Regions from separate parts of the Streptomyces sp. NPDC053541 genome, predicted to be linked through region 3. Evidence: riboswitches for the same ligand, from Rfam matches in the RefSeq annotation. Region 3 holds a riboswitch; each other region holds the start of a gene.
The links. Region 3 has a riboswitch for thiamine pyrophosphate ahead of ACIGW2_RS06835 (thiamine ABC transporter substrate-binding protein). Riboswitches for the same ligand answer to the same signal wherever they lie in the genome.
Positions count from the first base shown of each region.

Region 1: another riboswitch for thiamine pyrophosphate. It lies ahead of thiC (phosphomethylpyrimidine synthase ThiC); the one in region 3 lies ahead of ACIGW2_RS06835 (thiamine ABC transporter substrate-binding protein).
Region 2: another riboswitch for thiamine pyrophosphate. It lies ahead of thiO (glycine oxidase ThiO); the one in region 3 lies ahead of ACIGW2_RS06835 (thiamine ABC transporter substrate-binding protein).

Region 1 covers NZ_JBITXM010000004.1:471,922-481,958, forward strand. The annotation lists gene ACIGW2_RS12740 (IclR family transcriptional regulator) at 1-486, shown strand, start outside; gene ACIGW2_RS12745 (SsgA family sporulation/cell division regulator) at 624-1,058, shown strand; gene ACIGW2_RS12750 (YibE/F family protein) at 1,270-2,613, opposite strand; TPP riboswitch at 2,686-2,801, shown strand; gene thiC (phosphomethylpyrimidine synthase ThiC) at 2,795-4,594, shown strand; gene ACIGW2_RS12760 (DUF4241 domain-containing protein) at 4,771-6,075, shown strand; gene ACIGW2_RS12765 (hypothetical protein) at 6,078-6,839, opposite strand; gene ACIGW2_RS12770 (metallophosphoesterase) at 7,001-8,266, opposite strand; gene ACIGW2_RS12775 (LacI family DNA-binding transcriptional regulator) at 8,616-9,722, opposite strand.
Region 2 covers NZ_JBITXM010000006.1:356,302-366,338, forward strand. The annotation lists gene metF (methylenetetrahydrofolate reductase [NAD(P)H]) at 1-863, opposite strand, end outside; gene thiE (thiamine phosphate synthase) at 958-1,608, opposite strand; gene ACIGW2_RS18065 (Rv2175c family DNA-binding protein) at 1,718-2,092, opposite strand; gene ACIGW2_RS18070 (FAD-dependent oxidoreductase) at 2,136-3,362, opposite strand; TPP riboswitch at 3,446-3,558, shown strand; gene thiO (glycine oxidase ThiO) at 3,556-4,755, shown strand; gene thiS (sulfur carrier protein ThiS) at 4,752-4,952, shown strand; gene ACIGW2_RS18085 (thiazole synthase) at 4,958-5,752, shown strand; gene pknB (Stk1 family PASTA domain-containing Ser/Thr kinase) at 5,844-7,808, shown strand; gene ACIGW2_RS18095 (deoxyribonuclease IV) at 7,814-8,698, shown strand; gene ACIGW2_RS18100 (DUF4396 domain-containing protein) at 8,782-9,360, shown strand; gene ACIGW2_RS18105 (sulfite oxidase-like oxidoreductase) at 9,375-10,016, opposite strand.
Region 3 covers NZ_JBITXM010000002.1:603,069-613,105, forward strand. The annotation lists gene rpsB (30S ribosomal protein S2) at 1-41, shown strand, start outside; gene tsf (translation elongation factor Ts) at 153-989, shown strand; gene pyrH (UMP kinase) at 1,148-1,912, shown strand; gene frr (ribosome recycling factor) at 2,043-2,600, shown strand; gene ACIGW2_RS06820 (phosphatidate cytidylyltransferase) at 2,600-3,739, shown strand; gene ACIGW2_RS06825 (MFS transporter) at 3,974-5,590, shown strand; gene rlmN (23S rRNA (adenine(2503)-C(2))-methyltransferase RlmN) at 5,648-6,754, shown strand; TPP riboswitch at 6,784-6,928, shown strand; gene ACIGW2_RS06835 (thiamine ABC transporter substrate-binding protein) at 7,011-8,105, shown strand; gene ACIGW2_RS06840 (ABC transporter permease) at 8,162-9,775, shown strand; gene ACIGW2_RS06845 (ABC transporter ATP-binding protein) at 9,775-10,037, shown strand, end outside.

The DNA.
Region 1 (10,037 bases), on a different contig from region 3:
GCGCACTGGCGGGACGCCATCGGCGTGCCCGTCTACTTCGCGATCTACCGCGAGGGCGAGATCGAGCTCGTCGCCGTCGCCGACACCCCGGCCGCGCCCGCCGTGGAGGAGTGGGCGGACTTCCGGGAGACCGGTCACGCGCACGCGATCGGGCAGTGCCTGCTCAGTCAACTGGATCTGAAGAGCCGTCAAGACCACCTCGACCGACACCCGGTGGAAGCCCTCACGCCGTATACGGTGCGTAATCGACGTGCCCTTTTGGACCGTTTGGGCGGTATGGGGCGAATGGAGCCCCTGGTGGAGCGTCAGGAATATGCGCTCGGCACAGTCTGCGCCGCGATCCCCATCACCGCGGGCTCCACGGCGGCCGCGATGGCGATTTCACTCCCGCTTCACCAGGAAGAACGGTTGCTCCCCGCTATCGCGCGGCTACAGAATGAGATCGGAAAGCTCTTCAGTTCACTCGCGTTCTCTATCAGTATCTGAAAAATCACTCCTTGTGATCTGCTAGCGCTTACAGCACGATTGCGTCAAGAGGGCCATGGGGGATCATTCCTGGCCGTTTCGACCACAGCTTTCAGCAGCGCGTTTCACACAACTGCTCATCTACTGCGGGGTACATGATGCGAGAGACGGTTCAGGCCGAGGTCTTGATGAGCTTCCTCGTCTCCGAGGAGCTCTCCTTCAGGATCCCGGTGGAACTGCGATACGAGACCCGCGATCCCTACGCGGTGCGGATGACGTTCCACCTTCCCGGAGACGCGCCGGTGACCTGGGCCTTCGGCCGGGAACTGCTGCTCGACGGGATCAACCGGCCGAGCGGGGACGGGGACGTGCACATCGCACCCACCGACCCCGAGGGCCTGTCCGACGTGATGATCCGTCTCCAGGTCGGCGGCGACCGCGCGCTGTTCCGCGCGAGCGCGCCGCCGCTGGTCGCCTTCCTCGACCGCACGGACAAGCTCGTGCCGCTCGGTCAGGAGCGCACGCTGGGCGACTTCGAGGACAACCTGGAGGCCGCGCTCGGTCGGATCCTCGCCGAGGAGAACGCGGGCTGACGGACGGGGCGGCGGAGCCGGCGCCTCCGGCTCACACCCCGTACGTACCCAGGCGCACGCCGCGGCACACCCGCCCGGCGCATGTTCCGGCGCGCGCCCCGATGCCCGCTCCCGTACGGGTCAGCGCCCACCCGGCCCGTACGCCCGTCCAACCCGTAGGCCGGTCCAACCCGTACGCCCTCCCGACCCCGTACCCCTCTCCCTGCCCCGCTCACTTCGCGCGGCGGCGACGGCCGCCGCCTCCGGCGCCACGGGCGGCGGCCGGGGCGCCGGTGCCCGGGCGGTCCGCCGAGACCACCAGGGCGGCGAGGCCGGTGGTGATCGGTACGGAGGCGACCAGGCCGATCGAGCCGACCAGGGTGCGGACGATCTCCTCCGCGACCAACTCGCTGTTGGCGACCGTGCCGACGCTGCTCTGCGCGATGGAGAAGAGCAGGAGCAGCGGCAGGGCGGCGCCGGCGTAGGCGAGGACCAGGGTGTTCACCACCGAGGCGATGTGGTCGCGGCCGATCCGGATCGCGGCCCGGTAGAGCCGCCGCGGTCCCATCTCCGGGTCGGCCTGGTGGAGTTCCCAGACCGCGGAGGTCTGGGTGACGGTCACGTCGTCGAGCACGCCGAGCGAGCCGATGATGATCCCGGCGAGCAGCAGACCGGACATGTCGATCTCTGGGTAGAGCCCGTGGATGAGACCGGTGTTGTCGTCGGTGTTGCCGCTGAGCGAGGCCCAGCCGACGAAGAACGAGCCGAGCAGACCGATCAACAACAGGGACACGAGCGTGCCGAGCACCGCCACCGAGGTGCGGGCCGACAGGCCGTGGCACATGTAGAGCGCGATCAGCATGATGGCGCTCGACCCGACGACGGCCACGACCAGCGGATTCGAGCCCTCGAGGATCGCCGGCAGGATGAACAGGGTCAGCACCAGGAAGCTGATGGCGAGCGCGATCAGGGCCATCACACCGCGCATCCGCCCCACGACCACCACGGCGAGCGCGAAGATGCCGGCGAGCACCGCGATCGGCACCTTCCGGTTCACGTCGGTCACCGAGTACTGCAGGTCGCGCGGGGCGTCGGGGGCGTAGGCGACCACCACGCCCTGTCCCTCGTCGAGTTGGCGGGGCGCGTCCGGCTGCACGACCTCCACGAAGGTGCGGCCCTTGTGCGGGCCGGTGGTGACCTCGACGGTGGCCTTCTCGCACTGCCCCTGCTGCCCGTTGACCGCCTCGCGCCCCTGCGGGGTGGAGGTGTCGCCGGTCGGCGGGACCTGCGCGGCGTTCACGTCCTTGCAGTCGACGCGCTCGACGGCGACCACCTTGCCCTGCTCGGTCTGCCGGTCGAAGCCGACGCCGGTGCGCTCGTGCGCGGGTGCGCCGCCCGGCCACAGGACGACGAGACCGACCACGACGGCGGTGGCGAACGGGATCAGGACGGCCGCGATGACCTTGCGCAGATGCCGGGATACGGGCGCGGCCGGACCGTGGCCGTGCGCATGGGAGTGCCCATGGCCGGGCTCGTGGCCGCCGTGCGGTGCGGGGGTCTGCTCGGAGGAAGTCACCGCCCGATCATCGCAAGAACGTCGATACCCCCACTGTTCAGCACGCCAGGGATGACGCTAGCGTGGTGACGCCTTTGCACACGCGGGAGCTCGGAGCACCGGGCTGAGAGGGCGCTGACGATCAGCTGCGCCGACCGCCGAACCTGTTACCGGGTAATGCCGGCGTAGGGAGATCGGTCTCATGACCATTCAGGATGCACACACGCCTGCCTCCGACCAGAACGACGGCCGGAACGACGGCCAGGGCGAGCGCACGCCGGGCTGGCACAAGGGATACGTCGAGGGCTCCCGCCCCGACATCCGGGTGCCCGTCCGGCAGGTGCACCTCACCAACGGCAAGGACGTGACGCTCTACGACACGTCCGGCCCGTACACCGACCCGACCGTCGAGACGGACGTCAGGCGGGGTCTGCCGCCGCTGCGCGAGAACTGGATCATCGCGCGCGGGGACACCGAGGAGTACCCGGGCCGTCCGGTCCGGCCCGAGGACGACGGCATCAAGCACACCTCGCCGCGCGGCGGCGGGCTGAAGAACCTCGACGCCGTCTTCCCCGGCCGCCCGCGGCTGCCCCGCCGAGGCCGCGACGGCCAGGCCGTGACGCAGCTCGCGTACGCCCGCCGGGGCGAGATCACCCCGGAGATGGAGTACGTCGCGATCCGTGAGAACGTCTCCCCCGAGGTCGTACGGGAAGAGATCGCGGCGGGCCGCGCGGTGCTGCCGGCGAACGTCAACCACCCGGAGATCGAGCCGATGATCATCGGCAAGCGGTTCCTGGTGAAGGTCAACGCCAACATCGGCAACTCCGCGGTCACCTCCTCCATCGAGGAGGAGGTGGAGAAGATGACCTGGGCGACCACCTGGGGCGCCGACACGGTCATGGACCTGTCCACCGGCCGCAACATCCACACCACGCGCGAGTGGGTGCTGCGCAACTCCCCCGTGCCGATCGGCACCGTGCCGCTCTACCAGGCCCTGGAGAAGGTCGACGGCAAGGCCGAGGAGCTGACCTGGGAGATCTACAAGGACACGGTCATCGAGCAGGCCGAGCAGGGCGTCGACTACATGACGGTGCACGCCGGCGTGCTGCTGCCGTACGTGCCGCTGACCGCCCGCCGCAAGACCGGCATCGTCTCGCGCGGCGGCTCGATCATGGCCGCGTGGTGCCTCGCGCACCACAAGGAGAACTTCCTCTACACGCACTTCGAGGAGCTCTGCGAGATCCTCGCGGCCTACGACGTCACGTACTCGCTCGGCGACGGCCTGCGGCCCGGCTCGATCGCGGACGCCAACGACGCGGCGCAGTTCGCGGAGCTGAAGACGCTGGGCGAGCTGAACACCATCGCCAAGCGCCACAACGTGCAGACGATGATCGAGGGCCCGGGCCACGTCCCGATGCACAAGATCAAGGAGAACATCGACCTCCAGCAGGAGATCTGCGAGGAGGCGCCGTTCTACACGCTCGGCCCGCTGACCACGGACGTCGCCCCGGCGTACGACCACATCACCTCGGGCATCGGCGCGGCGATGATCGCCTGGTGGGGCACGGCGATGCTCTGCTACGTCACGCCCAAGGAGCACCTGGGCCTGCCGAACAAGGACGACGTCAAGACCGGCGTGATCACCTACAAGATCGCGGCCCACGCGGCGGACCTGGCCAAGGGCCACCCGGGCGCGCAGGAGTGGGACGACGCGCTGTCCGACGCGCGCTTCGAGTTCCGCTGGGAGGACCAGTTCAACCTGGCCATGGACCCGGTGACGGCCCGTGAGTTCCACGACGAGACGCTGCCGGCGGAGCCCGCGAAGACGGCGCACTTCTGCTCCATGTGCGGGCCGAAGTTCTGCTCGATGAAGATCTCCCAGGACATCCGCCGTGAGCACGGCGGCGACCTGAAGGCGGAGGAGATCGAGGCGGGCATGGCCGAGAAGTCGGCCGAGTTCGCCGCCGCCGGCAACCGGGTCTACCTGCCGCTGGCGGACTGAGGCAAGGGGGAGGCGAGGCTCCGCCGTGCCGGAGCCTCGCCGTTCCTGAGGCTTCGCCGTTCCTGAGGCTTCGCCTTCCCGAGGCTTCGCCGGTTCCGGAGCCTCGCCGTTCCCGGGCCGCGCTCTCGGAACGCCGCTACGGTCTCCTCGTACACGGGTACGAATCGGAGGCAGGGGTGGGTTCGACGGTGGAGCGTGGCGAGGGCTCGGGCGGCGTCGAGGTGGCGTACGGCGAGGGCTGGGACCTGGGGACGCGGAGCCTGTGGCGGCCGCTGACCGCGCGGGCGGCGGCGGACCGGGACGCGGCCGGGTTGCCGTACGTCGCGGTGTACCGGCGCGCGGGGCTGCCGCTGGAGGTGCGGCTGACCTCCTGGCGGGAGCACTTCGCGGGCGTGTGGGCGTACGACGAACAGGGCCGCCGCTGTCGCCGCCTCGACCTGCGACTGCTCGACGGCGACCGGCTGCTGCGGCACCGGGAGACGCGGTGGACGTACCCGGACGGGGCGGCGCCCGAGTTCGACGAGGGCTGCGAGCAGCGCACGGTGACGCTGTATCCGGACGGGCGCACGCGGGACGAGCACGTGCGGCCGGGCCGAGGGATCTTCGTGACCTCGGCCGACGTGCCGGAGGAGGCGCGCCGCCTGGACCGGCCGGCCTTCGGGGCCTGGCCGTTGCTCTCGGTGGCACCCGGGACGCCGGTCCGCACGGTGGAGCCGGAGCGGGCGCCCGAGCGGGGTGCGGAGCAGGACGGGGATCCGGAGGAGCTGTGGCGGGCGCCGCGAGCCGGCGGACCCGCCTGCGTGGACGAGCTGTTCCGGGCGGGCACGCGGCTCGCGACCGGCTACTACCCCGAGGTGACCGTGCTCGCGCCCGTCGAGCGGGGCACCCTGCGGATCCCCAGCGGCCGGCTGGCGATCGACGCGCCCGACAACTTCGACGCCGGCCCGGAGCTCGTGGTCCCCGTACCGCCGGGGGAGTACGTGCTGGAGGAGGCGCAGGTGTCCGTCGGCTACGACTGCGAGTGGTCGCGCGGCTGGGTGACCCGCACCTCGACCCCCGCCGTGCGCGTGCGGATCGGCGAAGCCGCCGTGGCGTCCTGGGAGATGGTGCTCGGGAAGGACCACGACCCCCGGCTGCTCGGCGACGGCGAGGTGTACGGCTTCGGCACGGACGGGGCGAGCGGCTGCTTCGCCGACGCCGGGTCCTGGCCGGTCCTGAAGGGCCTCTTCGAGCGGGCCCTGGTCCACGGCGACGAGCGGGCGGGGGAGCACGTCGAGGACTCCATGTACTTCCTGCGCACCACCGATCCGGCGGCGGGCGGTGGCACGGGCGCCGACCTGGCGGCCTTCTACACCACCGGGGACGGCGTCTGGCCGGCCTGGGCCGGGCGGTCGGTGGAGGGTGATCTCGTGGCGGTCGTCGTGGTCGGCGACCACGACTTCACGTCCGGCGTGAAGGTCCTCGCGGAGCCGGCCGGCTGAGGTCAGTCGGACCGCGGCTCCGGCGCGCCGAAGCCGGGGCCGGTGAAGTCCGGGCCGCTGAAGCCGACCTTGGGGATGCGGCCGGCGGGCGGGCCCTGGCCCGGCGACGGGGGCGGAGCCGGGGACGGGGCGGGGGCTGCCGCGAGGGCGGTGCGGAGGAAGGGGAGCACGCCGCGGGTCAGGAGGGCGGCGCGCCAGGCCTCCCGGGCACGGGACAGTTCGTCGTCGGGGGCCTCGGCCGGAACCTCCGTGGCGCTGTTGCGGCGGGCGGTGACGAGCAGGCCGGCGCCCGCCCACAGCAGTCCGGCCGCGGCGACGACGCCGAAGAAGAGGCCCGCGGTGAGCAGCGCGTCGGCGAAGGCCGGGGCCGGGTCGAGCATCCTGAGGAGGCCGCCGACCAGCAGGAAGATGACCGCGGCGGTGCCCGCGAGGAGCGGGGCGAGGACGGTCACGACGGCGACGAGGCCCGCTCCGCCGGGCCCGGCGGCCAGCACCTCGGCGGCGTCCGGCACGGCGGAGGTGGCCCGCACCTGTTCGCGGAACTGCTCGCGGACCTTCACGAAGTGGTCGTACTCGGCCGCGGCGGCGGTGGTGATGAGCGCGGTCGCGTTCAGGGCCATCGCGCGCAGCTGGGCCGTGCTGAGCCGGGTCCCGGCCCCGGCGAGGTCCGGGTGGGCGTGCGCGTTGCGCAGTGCGTCGTCGAGGACCCGCTCGTACTCGGCGCGGTCCTCGGTCAGCAGGTGCGGAGCCACGTTCATGTGCATCCCCCGATGCTCCGTGGGCGCCGGAACCGGCCGTGGCGGACGGCGGGTGCGGCGAAAACGGAGGAGAGCCTGCTACGGATGAGCCGATGGTAGGGCGGCACCGGCACGTGGTGACAGGGTGTTTCGGGAAATCGACTTCCCCGGATGCGGAGTGTTATGCGTCAGGCGGGCAGCGGGAGTTGGACGACCAGCAGCTTTCCGGCCATGGTCACTCCGCCGTCCATCGCGATGGCCAGCCCGTCCGCGTAGACGTGCGGGCCGTCCACGACCGGGCGCTCGCCCTCCTCGCCGTCCTCCGTGCCGACCTGGCCGAGGAGGTACGGGATGGGGCTGTGGCCGTGCACGATCCGGCTTCCGCCGTAGGTGCCGAGCAGCTCCTGCACGGCGTGCGGGCCGGCGGCCTCGTCACGGAACGCGAAGCGCTTGGTGAACTTCCGGAAGAGGTCCCACACCTCGTCCGCGTCGTTGCGGTTGAGGATTTCGTGGACCTTGTCGTTGACGTCCTCGACGGTCTGCCCGTACTCCAGGTACGCGGTGGTGTCCGAGTGCAGGAGCAGGTGCCCGTCCTCCTCCACCACGGCGTCCAGCCGGGACATCCACTGCAGGTGCATGTCCTGGAGGCGGTCCATGTCGTGCTTCTGGCCGCCGTTGAGCAGCCAGGCGGCCTGGAAGGTGGCGGTGCCGGCGCCGGAGTTGACCGGGGTGTCGCCGAAGCGCTTGGCGCCGATGAGCAGCAGCTCGTGATTGCCCATCAGGGCCTTGCAGTAGCCGCCGGCGGCGGCCGCCTCGGCGGACAGGCGCATCACGAGGTCGATCACGCCGATGCCGTCCGGCCCGCGGTCGGTGAAGTCGCCGAGGAACCACAGGCGGGCGTTGCCGGCGGCCCAGTGGCCGTGCTCGTCGATGAGGCCCTGGGCGCGCAGCGCCTCCAGGAGCTCGTCCAGATAGCCGTGGACGTCGCCCACGACGTAGAGCGGGCCACGGCCGTCGGGCGTGGTGGGGACGGGGCGGGGCGCCGTGGCGACCGGCACCTGGAGGGTGTCGCCGCGGTTGATGACCGGCAGGTCGCGCTCGGTGGGCGTGTAGCCCTCGGGCGGCTCGTCGTCCGGGTAGGCGTTGCCGGGGTGCCCGGAGGGCGCGGGGGTTGTGTAGGAGGGGTCGTACGCCGCCCGGGCCGCGGGCGCGACGGAGCCGAGGTGCAACGTGGCGTCGGCGGGTGCGGGAACGGCCGCGGGTGCGGGGGCGGCGGTGGGCGCGGGTGCGGCGGTGGGCGCCGGGGCGGGGGCGGTCGCCGGCGGTGCGGGCGCGTCGGCGGGGAACGGCTCGGTGGTGTGGCCCTGGACGGGCACCCGCGCGTACGGAGGTACACGGAAGTCACGCAACGTCGCCGTGCGCACCACGGGTTCCTGCCCGGCCCCCTGTGTCATCGACCCCTCCACCACCGTCGCGATGCCCTGCACATCGCGGACCGGTCCTGGTCGGGGTGGTCCGCGGTGTCGTCCGCCCATCATAGGAATGAGGGTCCTCCTGTGTGACGCACCAGGGGTGGTGAATCCGGGTCCACTCCGGGTTCACCGGTGGTTTCGCCCGAATTGGGAAGGTCCAGGCCAGGGAAGGGACCGGGGCGCGCCGAGGTTTGCCCCCGGACCGCTCCAGAGATGCGGCCCCCGCCCCGCACCTCCGCACCCCGTCCCCGGGTCCCCCGCCCCCCGTCCCGGCCGGGTCCCCGTCCCCGTGTCCCCCGTTCCGGTCACGCGCCGCCGCCGCTCCCCCGGGTCAGTCCTTCGAGGGAGAGCGCGGCGGGCTGACCGTCGTCCGGGGCGAGCGGCGCTGCGAGGAGGTGCGGACGATCAGCTCCGTCGGTATCACCTGCTCGACCGGGCCGTCCGTCTCGATGCCCTCGATGGCGTCGATGAGCAGCTGCACCACGGCGGTGCCGATGCGGCGCGGCTTGAGCGAGAGGGTGGTGATCGGCGGCTCGGTGTTGGCGTAGACGGTGGACTCGCTGCAGCACACGAGCAGCAGGTCGTCCGGGACCCGCAGGCCGTAGCGGCGGGCCGCCGCGAGCAGGTCGGTGCCGTTGGGGTCGAAGAGCCCGTAGACGGCGTCCGGGCGGTCGGGCCGGGCGAGGAGCCGGTCGGCGGCGACGGCCCCCGCGCAGGGGTCGTGCGCCGGGTAGGCCTCGTAGACCGGGTCCTGGCCGACCCGCTCGCACCAGTTGAGGTAGGCGGTGGTGGACAGGCGGGTGTAGGTGTCGGTGGTGGTGCCGGTGAGCAGGCCGATCCGGCGGGCGCCGGCCGCGGCGAGGTGGTCGAGCAGGTCGAGGACGGCGGCCTCGTGGTCGTTGTCGACCCAGGCCGTCACGGGCAGGGTGCCGGCGGGGCGTCCGTCGGAGACGACGGGCAGGCCCTGGCGGACCAGTTCGGTGACGACCGGGTCGTGGTCGGAGGGGTCGATGACGACGGTGCCGTCGAGGGCGACGTTGGACCAGACGTCGTGGCGGGAGGTGGCGGGGAGGATGACGAGGGCGTAGCCGCGGGCGAGCGCGGCGGACGTGGCGGCCCTCGCCATCTCCGCGAAGTACGCGAATTCGGTGAAGGTGAAAGGTTCATCCCCGTATGTGGTCACGGTCAGGCCGATGAGGCCCGACTTGCCGGTACGGAGGGTGCGGGCCGCCGCGGACGGGCGGTAGCCCAGCCGGTCGGCGACCTCGCGGACGTGACGGCGGGTGGCGTCCGGGAGCCGGCCCTTGCCGTTGAGCGCGTCGGAGACAGTCGTGATGGAGACCCCGGCGGCGGCGGCCACGTCCCGGATGCCCGCCCGGCCCTGCCGGCTTCCCCGGGTCTGTGCCCGGCTCACCTGGTGCTTCCCTGCTGCTGTCATGGCGAGCCGATAGTAGGGCGAGGGGGGTGGGTCGAGCCGGTCGCATATGCAGGCATTGACAGGCACGTTTCTGCATGATCGACAAGCCTCAAGCGCCTTGAAAACAAAGAAAGTTCAGGTCATGGCCATGAGACCTGCGGTCCGGGGTGCCCATGCGCCTGGCGAGGGGGAGAGGTCTCGAAGAGGTCTCAACTCACCTCTACGGGGGATGCGCGCCACGGCGCTCGCCACCGGCGCACGCCACCCCTCCGCGCGCTCCCCCTCCCTCGCGGGCCCCCGGGACCATTTGTCCACAGCCCATTCGCAGCGGGGCCG
Region 2 (10,037 bases), on a different contig from region 3:
TTGTTCAGCGTGATGAAGTGCAGCCCGGGGACACCCTCGGACAGCAGCCGCGCGCAGAACTCCGTCGCGAACTCGATGCCCATGGAGCGTACAGCGGCCGGATCGTCCTTGACGGCGAGGATCCGTTCTTTCACGTCCGCGGGGAAGACGGCGTTGCTCAGGGTGGGCAGCCGGTCCAGGGTCTTCACGCTGACCACGGGCATGACCTCGGGGATGATCGGGGTCTCGCAGCCGGCCTTCTGCACGCTGTCGCGCAGCCGCAGATAGGCCTCTGGGTCGAAGAACATCTGGGTGATCGCGTAGTCGGCGCCGGCCCGGCACTTGTCCACGAAGTGCCGGACGTCGGTGTCCCAGTCCTCGGAGCGCGGGTGCATCTCGGGGAAGGCGGCGACGCCCACGCAGAAGTCGCCGGACTCCTTGATCAGCCGCACGAGGTCGGCGGCGTAGCGCACGCCCTCGGGGTGGGCTACCCACTCGCCGAGCGGGTCGCCCGGCGGGTCGCCGCGCACGGCGAGCATGTTGCGGATGCCGGCGTCGGCGTACTGGCCGAGGATGTTGCGCAGTTCGGCGACCGAGTGGTCGACGGCGGTGAGGTGGGCGACCGGGGTGAGGGTCGTGTCGGAGGCGATCTTCTGGGTGGCCTTGACGGTGCCGCCGCGGGTGGAGCCGCCGGCGCCGTAGGTCACGGACACGAAGCTGGGTGCGACCGCCTCGATCCGGCGCATGGCGTTCCAGAGGCTCTGCTCGCTCTTCTCGGTCCGGGGCGCGAAGAACTCGAACGAGTACGAGGTCTCCCCGGAGGCGAGGATGTCGCGCACGGTGCGTGCGCGGTCCGAGCGGACGGAAGCGGTTCCAAGGGCCATACGGGCAGGTTAGACGGAGTCCAGAAGAGCGGTGAAGCAGCGTCCGCCCTGTGGACACGTTTCCGGACACGCCGGGTCGTCCGGAACGGCCCGGTCAGGCCAGGCGCTCGCGGACTCGCTTGGCGAGGGCGGCCGCGGCGGCGGCCGGGTCGGCGGCCTCGGTGATCGCGCGGACCACGACGATCCGGCGGGCGCCGGCGTCCAGGACCTCGTCGAGGTTGGTCTCGTCGATGCCGCCGATGGCGAACCAGGGGCGGTCCTGGGCGAGGCCGGCGGCGTGCCGGACCAGGCCGAGGCCGGGGGCGTGCCGCCCGGGCTTGGTGGGGGTGGGCCAGCAGGGGCCGGTGCAGAAGTAGTCCACGCCGGGCTCGGCGGCGGCCGCGTCGACCTCGGCCTCGGCGTGGCAGGAGCGCCCGATGAGGACGTCCGCGCCGAGGATCGCGCGGGCGGCGGGCACCGGCAGGTCGCCCTGGCCGAGGTGCAGCACGTCGGAGCCGATGGCGTGGGCGACGTCGGCCCGGTCGTTGACGGCGAGGAGCTTGCCGTGCCGGCGGCAGGCCTCGGCGAACACGGCGAGGTGCTCCAGCTCCTCGGCCGCCTCCATGCCCTTGTCGCGCAGCTGCACGATGTCGACGCCGGAGGAGAGCACCGCGTCGAGGAACTCGGGCAGGTCGCCCTGGCGCCCACGGGCGTCGGTGCACAGGTAGAGGCGGGCGTCGGCGAGCCGCTCGCGAGGCGTGGACATTGGGTTCCCCCCGTCGGGTGGTGCCGGTGCCGGGCCGGCCGGTGGGGCCGGCCGGCCCGGCACCGCTGGTGGTGTCTTCGGTGCGTGCGTGCCTGGGGACCCTAACGGGTCAGACCGCGAGCGCCTGCGCGCGGCGCTTCACCTCCGTGCCGCGGTTCTCGTTGAGCGCCTGCGCCGGGGTGCCGGGCAGGGAGGGATCCGGGGTGAAGAGCCACTCCAGCATCTCCTCGTCCGTGAAGCCGTCGTCCCGCAGCAGCGTCAGCGTGCCGACCAGGCCCTTGACGACCTTGTCGCCCTGGATGAAGGCGGCCGGCACCTGGAGGATCTTCTCGCCGGGGCGCACCTCGCGGCGCACGGCGATGAGCTGGCCCTCCTTCACCAGCTGCCGCACGCGCGTCACCTCGACGTCGAGCATCTCCGCGATGTCCGGGAGGTAGAGCCAGTCGGGGACGAGAGCATCGGTCTTTGCGTCAATCTCGGTCACGGGACAAGCCTGCCATCCCGGACTGACAGCCGGTAGTCGAGCCCTATCGGACCGCCGCCTTCAGGGGTACGGCGGGGTCGGCGGCCCGCGCCGGGTCGACCGGGACGCGCTGCTCGATCAGCCGGCGGCCCTGGGCCAGGTCGCGGGGGCGGCCGACGGCGAGCAGGGCGACCGGGGTCCCCTCGCGCAGCCAGAGCACGGACCAGGCCGCGTCCGCGGGGTCGCCGCGCCACAGCAGGGTGTCGGCGGCGCCGTGGTGCCCGGCGTACTGGACGAAGCGCCCGAACTGCTCGGACCAGAAGTACGGGACGGGGTCGTACGGTTCGGGCGCGGCGCCGAGGATGTCGGCGGCCACGGTGCGGGGGCCCTGGAGGGCGTTGTCCCAGTGGTGCACGAGGAGCCGCTCGCCGTAGCGGGCGGAGGGGAAGGAGGCGCAGTCGCCGACCGCGTACACGTCGGGCAGGGAGGTGCGCAGCCGGTCGTCGGCGGTGAGCGCGCCACCGGGGTCGAGGGCTGCGCCGGAGCCGGTCAGCCAGTCGGTGGCGGGGCGGGCGCCGATGCCGACGACGACGGCGTCGGCGGGCAGGACGCGCCCGTCGGAGAGCCGCACCTCGCCGGGGGCCAGATGGGCCACGCGGGCGCCGGTGAGCAGGTCGGCGCCGCTCTCGGCGTACCAGGCGCGCATGGGGGCGGTGACCTCGGCGGGCAGGGCGCCGGCGAGGGGGCGGTCGGCGGCCTCGACGACGGTGACGGCGCAGCCGGCCTCGCGGGCGGCGGTGGCGAACTCGGCGCCGATCCAGCCGGCGCCGACGACCACGACGTCGTGGCGGCGCTCCAGGACGGGGCCGAGGCGGACGGCGTCGTCGAGGGTGCGCAGCAGGTGGACGCCGGGGACGCCTTCGGAGCCGGGCAGGGTGAGCGGGTGGGCGCCGGTGGCGACGACGAGGACGTCGTAGGGCACGGGGCCGTGCTCGGTGTCGACCTCGTGGTCGGCGGCGCGCAGGGCGGTGACCTCGACGCCGAGCCGGAGGTCGATGTCGAGGGCGGTGAAGTCGACGTCGAAGGCGGAGTCCTCGGCCTTGCCGAGCAGCACGGCCTTGGACAGCGGGGGCCGGTCGTAGGGCTGGTGGGGTTCGGCGCCGATGAGGGTGACGGGGCCGGTGAAGCCCTGTTCGCGCAGGGCGACGGCGGTCTGGACGCCCGCCATTCCCGCGCCGGCGATCACGACGCGCCGTTCGGTCGAGGACGGTGTCTGCTTCTGCTCGCTCACCCGACCACCTTACGCACCTGACGGACCGTCAGGAAGGGAGGGCCCCTGCGGGGGTCCGCGCCCTGCCGTTAGTCTGGCGGGCACGAAGCACTCGCGGGAGCCCGGACGCACCGGGCTGAGAGGGAGGCTGGCCGGCCTCCGACCGTACGAACCTGATCCGGGTCATGCCGGCGAAGGGAGGGGCTGGACGCCCATGTCGCGTACATCCGGTTCATCCGGCACATCCAGCACGTCCGCGGTCGACGAGACGCACGACGTCCTCGTCGTCGGGGGCGGCGTCATCGGCCTGGTCACGGCCTGGCGGGCGGCCCAGCGCGGCCTGCGGGTCGCCGTGGCCGACCCCGAACCGGGCGGCGGCGCCGCCCGGGTGGCGGCCGGGATGCTCGCCGCCGTCACGGAGCTCCACTACGGCGAGGAGACCCTGCTCGGCCTCAACCTCGCCTCCGCCCGCCGCTATCCGGCCTTCGTCGCCGAGCTCGCCGAGGCCACCGGGCACGAGGTCGGCTACCGCGCCTGCGGCACCCTCGCGGTCGCCCTGGACGCCGACGACCGGGCCCACCTGCGCGAGCTGCACGCCCTGCAGACCCGCTGCGGGCTCGCCTCCGAGTGGCTCAGCGGGCGCGACTGCCGCCGCCTGGAGCCCCTGCTGGCCCCCGGCGTGCGCGGCGGGCTGCGGGTGGACGGCGACCACCAGGTCGACCCGCGCCGGCTCGCCGACGCGCTGGTCACGGCCTGCGAGCGGGCCGGGGTGGCGCTGCGCCGGACCCGCGCCGAGCGCCTCACGGTGCACCGGGACCGGGCGGCCGGCGCGGTCCTCGCGGACGGCACCCGGATCGCCGCCGACCAGGTGGTGCTGGCCGCCGGCAGCCTGAGCGGCCGGCTCGACGGCGTGCCGTCCGAGGTGCTGCCGCCGGTGCGTCCGGTCAAGGGCCAGGTGCTGCGGCTGCGGGTGCCGCCCGCGTACGCGCCCTTCCTGTCCCGGACCGTCCGGGCCGTGGTCCGCGGCAGCCACGTCTACCTCGTCCCGCGCGAGAACGGCGAGCTGGTCGTCGGCGCCACCAGCGAGGAGCTCGGCTGGGACACCACGGTGACCGCCGGCGGGGTCTACGAGCTGCTGCGCGACGCGCACGAGCTGGTCCCCGGCATCACCGAGCTGCCGCTCACCGAGACCCGCGCCGGGCTGCGCCCCGGCTCCCCCGACAACGCGCCGCTGCTCGGCCCGAGCGCCCTGCCCGGCCTCCAGCTGGCCACCGGCCACTACCGCAACGGGGTGCTGCTCACCCCCGTCACCGGCGACGTCATGGCCGAGGCCCTGACCACCGGCGCGCTGCCGGACGAGGCCCGCGCCTTCACCGCCCGCCGCTTCTCCCCCGTACACCTGGAGCACGCATGAACGTGTCCGTGAACGGAGAGCCGCGAGAGCTCTCCCCCGGCCTGGCCCTCGACGCCCTGGTCGCCACCCTCACCACCGCCCCCTCCGGAGTGGCCGCCGCCGTCAACGAGACGGTCGTCCCGCGCAGCCAGTGGGCCGCGACGGCGCTCGCCGACGGCGACCGGGTCGAGGTGCTGACCGCGGTGCAGGGAGGCTGAGCACGATGTCCGACGACGTCTTCGCCCTCGGCGGCACCGACTTCTCCTCCCGCCTGATCATGGGCACCGGCGGGGCGCCCAGCCTCGACGTGCTCGAACGCGCGCTGGTCGCCAGCGGCACGGAGCTCACCACCGTCGCCATGCGCCGCCTGGACCCCGGGGTGCGCGGCTCGGTGCTCTCGGTCCTGCAGAAGCTCGGCATCCGGGTGCTGCCCAACACGGCCGGCTGCTTCACCGCCGGCGAGGCGGTGCTGACCGCGCGGCTCGCCCGCGAGGCGCTCGGCACCGCCTGGGTCAAGCTGGAGGTCATCGCCGACGAGCGGACCCTGCTGCCGGACCCCGTGGAGCTGCTCGACGCGGCGGAGACCCTGGTCGACGAGGGCTTCACGGTCCTGCCGTACACCAACGACGACCCGGTCCTCGCCCGCAAGCTGGAGGACGTGGGCTGCGCCGCGATCATGCCGCTCGGCTCGCCGATCGGCTCCGGCCTCGGCATCCGCAACCCGCACAACTTCCAGCTGATCACCGAGCGGGCCGGGGTGCCGGTGATCCTCGACGCGGGCGCCGGCACCGCCTCCGACGCGGCGCTCGCGATGGAGCTGGGCTGCTCGGCGGTCATGCTCGCCTCGGCGGTCACCCGCGCCCAGGAACCGGTCCTCATGGCCGCCGCCATGAAGCACGCCGTCGAGGCGGGCCGGCTGGCACACCGGGCGGGCCGCATCCCGCGCCGCCACTTCGCGGAGGCCTCCTCGCCGCAGGACGGCCTGGCCCGGCTCGACCCGGAGCGCCCCGCGTTCTGACCGCGCCGCGCCGACGGGGGTGCGTCACAGGTGCGCTGCAGTCGGGGCCGTACGGGAGGGGCCGCGGGCGGCGGCTCGTAGACTCGTCGCCGTGGACACGACCCTTCAGGACCCCCTCGTCGGGCGGCTGCTCGACGGCCGCTACCGCGTCGACGCGCGCATCGCCGTCGGCGGGATGGCCACGGTCTACCGGGCCGTCGACACCCGGCTCGACCGGGAGCTCGCGCTCAAGGTGATGCACCCCGACCTCGCCACCGACGCGGCCTTCGTGGAGCGCTTCATGCGCGAGGCCAAGTCGGTGGCGCGGCTCTCCCACCCCAATGTCGTCGGCGTCTTCGACCAGGGCGCGGACGGCGCGTACGTCTATCTCGCGATGGAGTACGTGGCCGGCTGCACCCTGCGCGACGTGCTGCGCGAGCGCGGGGCGCTGCGCCCGCGGGCGGCCCTGGACGTCCTGGAACCGGTGCTCGCCGCGCTCGGCGCCGCGCACCGCGCCGGGTTCGTGCACCGCGACATGAAGCCGGAGAACGTCCTGATAGGGGACGACGGCCGGGTGAAGGTCGCCGACTTCGGCCTGGTCCGTGCCGTGGGCTCGGCCACCGACACCACCGGCGCCGTCCTCGGCACCGTGTCCTACCTGGCCCCGGAGCAGATCGAGCACGGCACCGCCGACACCCGGGCCGACGTGTACGCGTGCGGGGTCGTCCTCTACGAGATGCTGACCGGCGCCAAGCCGCACTCCGGGGACACCCCGGCCCAGGTGCTCTACCAGCACCTCAACACCGACGTGCCCGCGCCCTCCGCCGCCGTGCCCGGCCTCGCGGTCGAGCTGGACGAGCTGGTGGCGAGCGCCACCGCCCGCAACCCCGAGGTCCGCCCGCACGACGCGGTCGCGCTGCTCGCACAGGCCCGCGAGGCGCGCGCCGCGCTCAGCGAGGAGCAGCTGGACGCCGAGCCGCCGCTCGCCCGGCCGGCCGCCGAGGGCGCCGGCCCGGAGGACCGCACCAGCGTGATCCCGCGGGTCCGGCCGCTGCCGGTCGAGCACATGCCGGTGGCGTCCGCTGCGGACCGGATGCCGGTCGAGCACACCAGCCTGCTGCCGGCCCCCGAGCCGACGCCGACGGCCCCGCCCGGCCGGCCCGGCGCGGGCGGGGCGGCCCGCCGCCGGCCACCGCGCGGCCCGCTGCTGATCGTCGCCGCCGTGCTGCTGGCCCTCGGCCTCGGCGCCGGCGTCTGGTACATCAACTCGGGCCAGTTCACCCGGGTCCCGGCCGTCCTCGGCCAGACCGAGGCGCAGGCCACGAAGCGCCTCGCGGACGCGGGCCTCGAGGTGGCCTCGACCAAGCGCGCGTTCAGCGACGTGTACGAGCGGGGCACGGTCATGGCCGTCGACCCGGGCCCGGGCGAGCGGATCCGCGGCAACGGCGCGGTGACCCTCACCCTGTCCCGCGGCCCGCGGGTCGTGAAGGTGCCCAACCTGAAGGGCACCCCGCTCGCCGAGGCGAAGAAGGTGCTGGCCGAGGAGGGCCTCGCGCCCGGCGTCGTGACGTACTCCTTCAGCGACTCGGTGGCCCAGGGCGCCGTGATCGGGACCGACCCGGAGCCGGGCACCGAGCGCAGCCCCGACTCGGCGATCGCGCTGGAGGTCAGCAAGGGCCGTCCGATCGACGTCCCGGACGTCCGGGGCGAAGCGGTCCCGGACGCCACGGCCGAGCTCCAGAAGGCCGGTCTGAAGGTGGTCGTCGCCACCGAGCGGGTCAACTCCCCGGAGCCCGCCGGCACGGTCGCCGCCCAGTCGCTGGCCGAGGGCAGCCGGGCCGCGCAGGGCGACACGATCACCCTGACCGTCTCCAAGGGCCCTCGGATGGTCGAGGTCCCCGACGTGGTCGGCGCCACGGCGGACGAGGCCCGGGCCGAGCTGGAGGCCGCGGGCTTCGAGGTGAAGGTCGAGAAGGAGTTCCCCTTCCTCGGCGACACCGTCGCCCGCCAGTCGGTCAGGGGCGGCGACACGGCCGCCGAGGGCTCCACCGTCACCATCACGCTCAAGGGGCTGTAGACCGCATGACCGAGCCCGCACAGGACCCGACCCGCGGCCGCGCCCGCAACCCCGTCGGCGGCCACGTCCCGGTGGCCGGCGGCCTGGCCAGGACCGGCCTCGCCTACGCGCGGGAGCTGGGCGCCGAGACCGTACAGGTCTTCGTGGCGAACCCGCGCGGCTGGGCCACCCCGGCCGGCAACCCGGCCGAGGACGAGCTGTTCCGCGCCGGGTGCGCCGAGCAGGGCCTCTCGGCCTGGGTGCACGCCCCGTACCTGATCAACTTCGGCTCGCACACCGGGGCCACCGTGGAGAAGTCGGTGGACTCGCTGCGGCACTCGCTGCGCCGGGCCCGGGCGATCGGCGCCCGCGGCGTGGTCGTGCACACCGGCTCGGCGACCGGGGGCCGGCCGCGGACGGAGGCGCTCGCTCAGGTGCGGAAGCGGATGCTGCCGCTGCTCGACGAGCTGACCCACCCGGACGACCCGGACCTGCTCCTGGAGTCCACGGCCGGGCAGGGCTCCTCGCTGTGCTCGCGGACCTGGGACTTCGGCCCGTACTTCGACGCGCTCGACCACCACCCCAAGCTGGGCGTCTGCCTGGACACCTGCCACGTCTTCGCCGCCGGGCACGACCTGGCGGGCCCGCACGGGGCCGGGCAGACCCTCGACCTGCTGGTCGGGACGGTCGGCGAAGGACGGCTGAAACTGATCCACGCCAACGACTCCAAGGACGTCGTCGGCGCGCACAAGGACCGGCACGCGAACATCGGGGCCGGCCACATCGGCCAGGAGGGCTTCCGCGCCCTGCTGCGGCACCCGGCCACGGCCGGGGTGCCGCTGGTCATCGAGACTCCGGGCGGCCCGCAGGGGCACAAGGCGGATGTGGAGCTTCTGAAGAAGCTGCGCTGAGGAAAACCCTTTTGAGGAATACCCTAGGGGGGTATAGCGTTTCCTGAGTACGGAGGAACCGCTACCCGAGCTTGGGGGCACTCATGGAGCACGACGCGCACGCCCACCACGAGCACCACGACACCCACCAGCAGCACGGGCACCACCAGGACCACACGGCACACGAGCACCACGAGGCGCACCAGCATCACGGTCACGACGGCCACCATGGTCACCACGGCCACGGCAAGGTGTCCTGGTCGATGGCGGCCCAGGCGACCCTGCACTGCCTCACCGGCTGCGCCATCGGCGAGGTCCTCGGCATGATCATCGGCACCGCGCTCGGCTGGGGCAACGTGCCGACCATGGTCCTCGCGATCGCCCTGGCCTTCTTCTTCGGCTACGCGCTCACCCTGCGCGGCATCCTGAAGGCCGGCGTCGACTTCACGACCGCGTTCAAGGTCGCGCTCGCCGCCGACACCCTGTCCATCACGGTCATGGAGATCATCGACAACAGCGTCATCGCGCTCTGGCCGGGCGCCATGGACGCGCACCTGTCGGACGCACTCTTCTGGATCGTCCTGGCGATCTCGCTCGCGGTCGCCTTCGTCCTGACGACCCCGGTCAACAAGTGGATGATCGGCCGCGGCAAGGGCCACGCGGTCGTGCACCAGTACCACTGACCGCCGGGGGCGGCTCAGAGCTCGGGGCCGTCGCCCGGCTCCTCCTGGTACGAGTAGCGCTGCTCCGTCCACGGGTCACCGATGTTGTGGTAGCCGCGCTCCTCCCAGAAGCCGCGCCGGTCGGCGGCCATGTACTCCACGCCCCGGACCCACTTGGGGCCCTTCCACGCGTAGAGGTGGGGCACCACGAGCCGCAGCGGGAAGCCGTGCTCGGCGGTGAGCAGCTCGCCGTCCTTGTGGGTGGCGAAGATCGTGCGGTCCGAGGCGAAGTCGGCGAGCCGCATGTTGGCGCTGTAGCCGTACTCGGCCCAGACCATCACGTGCGTGACGTTCGGCGCGGGCGGGGCCAGCTCCAGGAGCGTACGGGCGAGGACCCCGCCCCACTCGGCGCCCAGCATGCTGAACTTGGTCACGCAGTGCAGATCGGCCACGACGGTGGCGAAGGGCAGCGCCGAGAACTCCTCGTGGTTCCAGCAGCGCTTGTCGCCGTCGGCGGTCGCCCCGAAGACCCGGAACTCCCAGCGCTCCGGCTTGAAGCGCGGCACGGGTCCGTAGTGGGTCACCGGCCAGCCGCGCTGGAGCCGCTGGCCCGGCGGAAGCTCCGACGCCGCCGCCCCTCCTGATTCCCGGCGTGCTCCGCCCTCCGGCTGACCCATGTCCTCCATGGTGACAGACGG
Region 3 (10,037 bases):
CGGCTGCCGAGGCGCCGGCCGCCGACGCCGAGCAGGCCTGACCCTTCCGGTCCCTCAGGACCTTCGGGTGACGACGGCGGGGGCTCACGAGGTCCCCGCCGTCCACCCGTGGACCCGCCCGATCTTTCAGACTTCGAAAGAGAAACAGACTCATGGCGAACTACACCGCCGCTGACGTCAAGAAGCTCCGCGAGCTCACCGGCGCCGGCATGATGGACTGCAAGAAGGCCCTGGACGAGGCCGACGGCGACGTCGAGAAGGCCGTGGAGGCCCTGCGCATCAAGGGCCAGAAGGGTGTCGCCAAGCGCGAGGGCCGCTCCGCCGAGAACGGCGCCGTGGTCTCCCTCATCGCCGACGACAACACCTCCGGCGTCCTCGTCGAGCTGAAGTGCGAGACGGACTTCGTCGCCAAGGGCGAGAAGTTCCTGGCCGTCGCCAACGCGCTCGCCGCGCACGTCGCCGCCACCTCCCCGGCCGACCTCGAGACGCTGCTCGCCTCCGAGATCGAGGCCGGCAAGACCGTCCAGGCGTACGTCGACGAGGCCAACGCCAACCTCGGCGAGAAGATCGTCCTCGACCGCTTCGCGCAGTACGCCGACGGCTACGTCTCCGCGTACATGCACCGCACGATGCCCGACCTGCCCCCGCAGATCGGTGTCCTCGTCGAGTTCGACAAGGAGAACGCCGAGGTCGCCAAGGGCATCGCGCAGCACATCGCCGCGTTCGCCCCGAAGTACCTCACCCGCGAGGACGTTCCGGCCGAGGTCGTCGAGTCCGAGCGCCGCATCGCCGAGGAGACCACCCGCGCCGAGGGCAAGCCCGAGGCCGCGATCGCCAAGATCGTCGAGGGTCGCGTCAACGGCTTCTTCAAGGACGCCACGCTGCTCGGCCAGCCGTACGCCCTGGACAACAAGAAGTCGGTCCAGCAGATCCTGGACGAGGCCGGTGTCACCCTGAAGCGCTTCACCCGCATCAAGGTCGGCATCTGAGTCCGTACGCAACGGACACCGGACCCCGGTAGGGTCTGAAGCAGCCGCCCGCCCGCGCGCGGGACGGCCGCAGATCTGACGAGGAGGCCATTGCCGTACGGGAAGCCGCAAGGAACCCCAGGCAATGGCCTTCTTCGTATGTGCACGAGGAGATCTCCATGAATCAGGGCGCCGCACAGGGCGACGACAACAACGGCAAAAAGGCCGGCCGCTTCATGCTGAAGCTGTCCGGCGAGGCTTTCTCCGGGGGCACCGGCCTCGGGGTCGATCCGGATGTCGTGCACGCCATCGCGCGCGAGATCGCGGCAGTCGTCCGCGACGGCGCCCAGATCGCGATCGTGATCGGCGGTGGCAACTTCTTCCGCGGCGCCGAGCTCCAGCAGCGCGGCATGGACCGGGCCCGGTCCGACTACATGGGCATGCTCGGCACCGTGATGAACTGCCTCGCCCTCCAGGACTTCCTGGAGAAGGAGGGCATCGACTCGCGCGTGCAGACCGCCATCACCATGGGTCAGGTCGCCGAGCCGTACATCCCGCTGCGGGCCGTGCGGCACCTGGAGAAGGGCCGCGTGGTCATCTTCGGCGCCGGCATGGGCATGCCGTACTTCTCCACCGACACGACCGCCGCCCAGCGCGCTCTGGAGATCGACGCCGAGGCCCTGCTGATGGGCAAGAACGGAGTCGACGGGGTCTACGACTCCGACCCGAAGCGCAACCCCGACGCGGTGAAGTTCGACGCGCTGGAGTACGGCGAGGTGCTCTCCCGCGACCTGAAGGTCGCCGACGCCACCGCCATCACCCTGTGCCGGGACAACGACCTGCCGATCCTCGTCTTCGAGCTGCTCGCCGAGGGCAATATCGCGCGCGCCGTGAAGGGTGAGAAGATCGGCACGCTCGTGAGCGACCAGGGCACCCGGGCCTGACCCGAACCGGGAACCGCCCCGCGCGGGGGACGGACTCCGTCAGGGGGACGGGTTCCGCGAGGGGGATGGACAGAGCCCTGCCGGTCGTACACCGTGCAGGACACAACGCGACGACACGCAGGAGCAAGTGGTGATCGAAGAGACCCTCCTCGAGGCCGAGGAGAAGATGGAGAAGGCCGTCCTGGTCGCCAAGGATGACTTCGCGGCGATCCGCACCGGCCGTGCGCACCCGGCGATGTTCAACAAGATCGTGGCCGAGTACTACGGTGCCATCACGCCCATCAACCAGCTGGCGTCGTTCTCGGTGCCGGAGCCGCGCATGGCCGTGGTGACCCCGTTCGACAAGAGCGCGCTGCGCAACATCGAGCAGGCCATCCGCGACTCGGACCTCGGCGTCAACCCGAGCAACGACGGCAGCATCATCCGCGTGGTGTTCCCGGAGCTGACCGAGGAGCGCCGCCGCGACTACATCAAGGTCGCCAAGACCAAGGCCGAGGACGCCAAAGTCTCGATCCGCGCCGTGCGCCGCAAGGCCAAGGAGGCCATCGACAAGCTCGTCAAGGACGGCGAGGTCGGCGAGGACGAGGGCCGCCGCGGCGAGAAGGAGCTCGACGACACCACCGCGAAGTTCGTGGCGCAGGTGGACGAGCTGCTCAAGCACAAGGAAGCCGAGCTCCTCGAGGTCTGATGAACGACTCATCCTGGGGGTCCCCGGCCGGATCCGGCTTCGGTGGACCCGACCAGGGGCCTGCCCCGGCGGGTCCCGCCCACGAAGGGCGGCGGGCGGCGCAGACTCGGCCCATGCCCATCGTGTCCGACGTTTCCGCCGGCGACAACCAGGACGATCACGACCGGGGGGCCGCTCTGCCGAGCGGTCCCCTGTTCCGTGACGAGACGCCGCACGAGCACCCGCCGCACGAGCACCCGCGGCACGAGTATCCGCAGGAGCCCATGTCCAGCCCCTCCCAGCCTCCGCCCGCTCCCTCGCCCCGGCAGCAGCCGCGGCAGAAGAAGAGCGCGGGCCGTGACCTGGGTGCGGCGATAGGGGTCGGCCTGGGGCTCGGCGCGGTGATCATCGCGTCGCTGTTCATCTGGAAGCCGGCCTTCGTCGGCGTGATAGCGGTCGCCGTGGTCGTGGGCCTGTGGGAGCTGACCTCGCGGCTGCGGGAGCGCAAGGCCGTCAAGGCGCCGCTGGTGCCGCTCGCGGTCGGCGGCGCGGCGATGGTCGTCGCCGGCTACGTGCGCGGCCCGGAGGGCGCGTGGGTGGCGATGGCGCTGACCGCGCTCGCCGTCCTCGTGTGGCGGATGACGGAGCCCCCCGAGGGATATCTGAAGGACGTCACGGCGGGCGTGTTCGCCGCGTTCTACGTGCCGTTCCTGGCGACGTTCGTGGCGCTGCTGCTGACCGCGGACGACGGCCCGCAGCGGGTGCTGACCTTCCTGCTGCTCACGGTGGTGTCCGACACCGGGGCGTACGCGGTGGGCTGGCGCTTCGGGAAGCACAAGCTGGCGCCGCGGATCAGCCCCGGCAAGACCCGCGAGGGCCTGCTCGGCGCGGTGGCGTTCGCGATGGCGGCGGGCGCGCTGTGCATGGAGTTCCTGATCGACGACGGCACCTGGTGGCAGGGCCTGCTGCTCGGCCTCGCGGTCGCGGCCAGCGCGACCCTGGGCGACCTGGGCGAGTCGATGATCAAGCGGGACCTCGGCATCAAGGACATGGGCACGCTGCTGCCGGGCCACGGCGGCATCATGGACCGGCTGGACTCGCTGCTGCCGACGGCGCCGGTGGTGTGGCTGCTGATGGTGGTCTTCGTCGGCAGCGCCTGACCGGCTCGTCCGGGCAGGCGGGTTCCGGTCCGGCAGGCCGGGGCCGGTTCCGGCCGACCGGGAAGCCGGAGAAGCCGGCAGCTCGTGCGGCCGTGTGGTCGCGCGTGTCGCGGAGTTCGTTGTCGAAGGGCCCGACGTCCCCCCGGGGCGGCGGGCCCTTCTGCGTACGCCGAGCGGGGGACGTCGGCGGCGGGGCCGTCGCCCCGGCGGGTCCGCGAGGGCAGGCATCGGACCATGAAAGCGAAGGCGGATCCGGACCTGAAGCCGGCCGGGGCCGGTGGCGTCCTGCTGACCCTGGCGGCCGGGCAGTTCCTGATGGCGCTCGACAGCTCCGTCATGAACGTGTCCATCGCGACGGTCGCCGAGGACGTGGGGACCACGGTCACCGGGATCCAGGGAGCGATCACCGCGTACACGCTGGTGATGGCGATGCTGATGATTCCCGGCGGCACGGTCGGGGCGCTGATCGGCCGCAAACGCGCCTTCATGATCGGCTGCCTCGTGTACGGCTGCGGATCGCTCACCACGGCCCTCGCGCCGAACCTGACCCTCCTGCTGATCGGCTGGTCGTTCCTGGAGGGTGTCGGCGCGGCGCTCATCATGCCCGCGATCGTGGCGCTGGTGGCCGGGAACTTCCCGACGGAGCGGCGCCCCGCCGCGTACGGCGCGGTGGCGGCCGCCGGTGCCGTGGCCATCGCGCTCGGACCGCTGATCGGCGGTCTCGCCACGACCTACTTCTCCTGGCGGTGGGTCTTCGCCGGTGAGGTGCTGCTCGTCCTCGTGATCCTCGTCGTCGCCCGCCGCATCGCCGACGCGCCGATCACCGAGCCGCCGCGGCTCGACCTGGTCGGGGCGTTCCTGTCCGCCGCCGGTCTGGGGGCCTTCGTCTACGGCGTCCTGCGGGCCGGCGCGTGGGGCTGGGTGCGGCCCAAGCCCGACGCGCCCGCCTGGCTCGGCGTCTCGCCGACCGTGTGGCTGGTGCTCGCCGGTCTGCTGCTCCTCTGGTTCTTCCTGCGCTGGGAGGCCCGGCTCGCCCGCGGCGGCGGGGACCCGCTGGTGGATCCGGCGATGCTGCGGAACCGGCAGCTGACCGGCGGGCTGACCATGTTCTTCTTCCAGTACCTGGTGCAGATGGGCGTGTTCTTCCTCGTCCCGCTCTACCTCTCCGTGGCCCTCGGCCTGTCGGCGCTGTCGACCGGCGCCCACATCCTGCCGCTGTCGGTGACCCTGCTCGCGGCCGCGCTGCTGATCCCGCGCTTCTTCCCCGACGTCTCCCCGCGCCGGGTGGTGCGGCTCGGCGTGTTCGCGCTGCTCGCGGGGGCGGTCGTGCTGATGGCCGCCCTGGACGCGGACGCGGGGGCGGAGGTCGTCACCCTGCCGCTGCTGCTCATCGGGCTCGGCATGGGCGCGCTGGCGTCCCAGCTGGGGTCGGTCACCGTCTCCGCCGTCCCCGACGAGGAGAGCGCCCAGGTCGGCGGTCTGCAGAACTCCGTCACCAACCTCGGTGCCTCCATCGGCACGGCGCTCGCCGGGTCGATCATGATCGCCGTGCTCACGTCGTCGTTCCTGACGAGCGTCGACCAGAACCCGGCGATCCCCGCCGAGGTGAAGAGCCGGGCCTCCGTGGAGCTCCAGAGCGGCATCCCGTTCCTCTCGGACGCCCAGCTCACCGAAGCACTGGACGAGGCGGGCGCCGACCCCGCGGTCGCGGACGCCGCCCTCGACGCGAACGCCGCCGCCCGTCTCGACGGCCTGCGCGCGGCCCTCGCCATCCTCGCCGGCGCGTCCGTCGTGGCGCTCTTCTTCACCTCCCGGATCCCCCGGACCCAGCCCGGCCGGTCACGGCCGTGACCGCCGGCCGCCTTCGGCGCCGGCACACCGCCCGCGGTCTGCGACACTGGTAGGACCATGCCCAAGCCCGGAGAACTCACTTTCGTCGCCCCGCGCGGAGCCAAGCAGCCCCCGCGGCACCTCGCCGACCTCTCGCCCGCCGAGCGCAAGGAGGCGGTCGCCGCGATCGGCGAGAAGCCGTTTCGCGCCAAGCAGCTGTCCACCCACTACTTCGCGCGCTACGCGCACGACCCGGCGGAGTGGACCGACATCCCCGCCGCGTCGCGCGAGAAGCTGGCCGGGGAGCTGCTGCCCGATCTGATGTCGGTGGTGCGGCACATCTCGTGCGACGACGACACCACCCGCAAGACGCTGTGGCGGCTGCACGACGGCACCCTCGTGGAGTCGGTGCTGATGCGCTATCCGGACCGGGTGACGATGTGCATCTCGTCGCAGGCCGGCTGCGGCATGAACTGCCCGTTCTGCGCCACCGGGCAGGCCGGTCTGGACCGGAACCTGTCGACGGCCGAGATCGTGCACCAGATCGTCGACGGGATGCGCGCGCTGCGCGACGGCGAGGTGCCGGGCGGCCCGGCGCGCCTGTCGAACATCGTGTTCATGGGGATGGGCGAGCCGCTGGCGAACTACAAGCGGGTCGTCGGCGCGATCCGCCGGCTCACCGACCCGGAGCCGGACGGCCTCGGCCTGTCGCAGCGCGGGATCACGGTCTCGACGGTCGGTCTGGTGCCGGCGATGCTGCGCTTCGCCGACGAGGGCTTCAAGTGCCGGCTCGCGGTCTCGCTGCACGCGCCGGACGACGAGCTGCGCGACACCCTGGTGCCGGTGAACACCCGCTGGAAGGTGCGGGAGGTGCTGGACGCCGCCTGGGAGTACGCGGAGAAGTCGGGCCGCCGGGTGTCCATCGAGTACGCGCTCATCCGGGACATCAACGACCAGGCGTGGCGGGGCGACCTGCTGGGCCGGCTGCTGAAGGGGAAGCGGGTGCACGTGAACCTGATCCCGCTGAACCCGACGCCCGGCTCGAAGTGGACGGCGTCCCGTCCGGAGGACGAGAAGGCCTTCGTCGAGGCGATCGCCGCCCACGGCGTGCCGGTCACCGTGCGTGACACGCGCGGTCAGGAGATCGACGGCGCCTGTGGACAGCTGGCCGCCGCCGAGCGCTGACCTTGTACTCTGAGCTCGAACACATCTTCATATTCCGACAGGGGAGCGCCACAGCGCTGAGAGTGCGGTGACCGGCCTGTCGACACGCACCGGCTTGTCGACGAGCACGAAGACCGCAGACCCTCTGAACCTCGCCCAGGTCATTCTGGGTAGGAAGTTCGGTCGTAACTCGAGCTGTTGCGCCCTGCCCGCGCCCGGTCCCGCCGGACGCGGGCAGGGCCGCGTCTCTTCCTGGCACCACCAGGAGGACATTCACGTGAACACCCAGAAGGCAGCCGCCGCCGCGCTCGTCGCGGCGCTCGGCGTCGCCACCCTCGCCGCCTGCGGCACCGACGACGTGCGGGACGCGGCCGGCAAGACCGACCGGCCGATGCCGAAGACGGTGACGCTGGTCAGCCACGACTCCTTCAACGCCTCCAAGGAGGTGCTGGCGGAGTTCACCCGCCAGACCGGCCTCACGGTCAAGGTCCTCAAGAGCGGCGACGCCGGCGAGGCCGTCAACAAGGAGATCCTCACCAAGGGCTCCCCGCAGGGCGACGTCTTCTTCGGCGTGGACAACACGCTGCTGTCCCGCGCCCTCGACAACGGCATCTTCGTCCCGTACGAGGCCCACGGCCTGGACCGGGTCCCGGCCGCGCTCCAGCTCGACAAGGAGCACCGGGTCACCCCGATCGACTCCGGCGACATCTGCGTCAACTACGACAAGCAGTACTTCGCCGACAAGAAGCTGGCGCCGCCGCAGAGCTTCGACGACCTCGCGAAGCCGGCGTACAAGAACCTGCTCGTCACCGAGAACCCGGAGCGCTCCTCCCCGGGCCTCGGCTTCCTGCTCGGCACGGCCGCGAAGTACGGCGACGCCGGGTGGCAGGACTACTGGAAGAAGCTCAAGGCCAACGGCGTGAAGACGGTCGACAGCTGGGAGCTCGCCTACAACCAGGAGTTCTCCGGCTCGGCCGGCGGCAAGAAGGCCAAGGGCGACCGCCCGCTCGTCGTGTCCTACGCCTCCTCCCCGCCGGTCGAGGTGCTGTACGCGGAGCCCCAGCCGAAGGTCGCGCCGACCGGCGTGTCCACCGGCACCTGCTTCCGGCAGACCGAGTTCGCGGGCCTGCTCAACGGGGCGAAGAACCCCGAGGGCGGCAAGAAGCTGATCGACTTCCTCCTCTCGAAGAAGTTCCAGGACGACATGCCGCTGCAGATGTTCGTCAACCCGGTGACGAACGACGCGACGCTCCCCGAGCTGTTCACGAAGCACGGCGTGGTGATCGACAAGCCCGAGACCATGGAGCCGAAGAAGATCGCCGAGAACCGTGACCAGTGGATCCAGCAGTGGACCTCGCTCGTCCTGAAGTAGTCGCCCGCCGTACGCGCCGGAGCGGCGCGGCGGGGAGCGCGACGCGGCTCGGGCTGATGCTCCTGCCCGTCGCGTTCTTCGCCGTGTTCTTCGCCTGGCCCGTCGTCTCCATCGTGGAGCGCGGGCTCAGGCCGGACGGGCGGTGGGAGTTCGGGCGGTTCGGCGAGACGCTGGGCCGGCCGGAGATCCTCGACGTGCTGTGGTTCACGCTGTGGCAGGCACTCGCCTCCACGGCGCTCACCCTGCTCGTCGCCCTGCCCGGCGCGTACGTCTTCGCCCGCTTCGACTTCCCCGGCAAGCGGGTGCTGCGGGCCGTGGTCACGGTCCCGTTCGTGCTGCCGACGGTGATGGTCGGCACCGCGTTCCTGGCGCTCGTGGGGCGGCGCGGGCTGCTCGACGACTGGTGGGGGCTGCGGCTCGACACCGGGGTGTGGGCGATCCTCCTCGCGCACGTCTTCTTCAACTACGCGGTCGTCGTCCGCACCGTCGGCGGCCTCTGGTCGCAGCTCGACCCGCGCCAGGAGGAGGCCGCCCGGGTGCTCGGCGCCTCCCGGTGGCGCGCCTGGCGGACGGTGACGCTGCCCGCGCTCGGGCCGTCCGTGGCGGCCGCCGCGCTCATGGTGTTCCTGTTCACCGCGAGCTCCTTCGGCATCGTGCAGATCCTCGGCGGCCCCGCGTACTCCACCCTGGAGACCGAGATCTACCGGCAGACCGCCGACCGGCTCCAGCTGTCCACGGCCGCCGTGCTCACCCTGGTGCAGTTCGTCGCCGTCGGCGCGATCCTCGCCGTGCACGCCCGGACCGTACGGCGCCGGGAGACGGCGCTGCGCCTCGTCCCGGCCGAGCGCACCGCCCACCGCCCGCAGGGCCCCGGCCAGTGGGCGCTGCTCGGCGCGGTGCTGCTGTCCGTCGCGCTGCTGATCCTCGCGCCGCTCGGCGTCCTCGTGGAGCGCTCGCTCGCCACCCCCGACGGCTACGGCCTGGACTACTACCGGGCGCTCGGGCACGTCGACGAGGGCGGCACCTTCCTCGTGCCGCTCACCGACACCATCGTGAACTCGCTGCGGTACGCGCTGGCCGCGACCGGCATCGCCGTGCTGATCGGCGGGCTCGCGGCGGCGGCGCTCACCCGGCGGGCCGGCCGGCTGGTGCGCGGCTTCGACGCGCTGCTCATGCTGCCGCTCGGGGTGTCGGCGGTGACCGTCGGCTTCGGCTTCCTCATCACCCTCGACGAGCCGCCGCTCGACCTGCGGGCCTCCTGGATCCTCGTCCCGCTCGCCCAGGCGCTGGTCGGCGTGCCGTTCGTGGTGCGCACCATGCTGCCCGTGCTGCGGGCCGTCGACGAGCGGCTGCGGGAGGCGGCGGCCGTGCTCGGGGCCTCGCCCTGGCGGGCCTGGCGGGAGGTCGACCTGCCGCTGGTGCGGCGGGCGCTGCTGATCGCCGCCGGGTTCGCGTTCGCGGTGTCGCTCGGCGAGTTCGGGGCGACCGTGTTCATCGCGCGGCCCGACAACCCGACCCTGCCGGTCGCCGTGGCCCGCCTGCTCGGCCGGCCCGGCGAGCTCAACTACGGCCAGGCGATGGCCCTTTCGACGATTCTGATGGTGGTGTGCGCGGTGTCCCTGCTGCTGCTCGAACGGCTGCGCTCCGACCGGACCACGGGGGAGTTCTGATGCTGTCGCTGACCGGCGCGACCGTGCGCTTCGGGGACCGGGCGGTGCTCGACGCGGTGGACCTGGAGGTCGCCGAGCACGAGATCGTGTGCGTGCTCGGGCCGAGCGGCAGCGGCAAGTCGACGCTGCTGCGGGCGGTCGCCGGGCTCCAGCCGCTGGACGCCGGCCGGGTGCTGCTCGGCGGCGCCGACCAGGCGGGGGTGCCGGTGCACCGGCGCGGGCTGGGCCTGATGTTCCAGGACCACCAGCTGTTCCCGCAGCG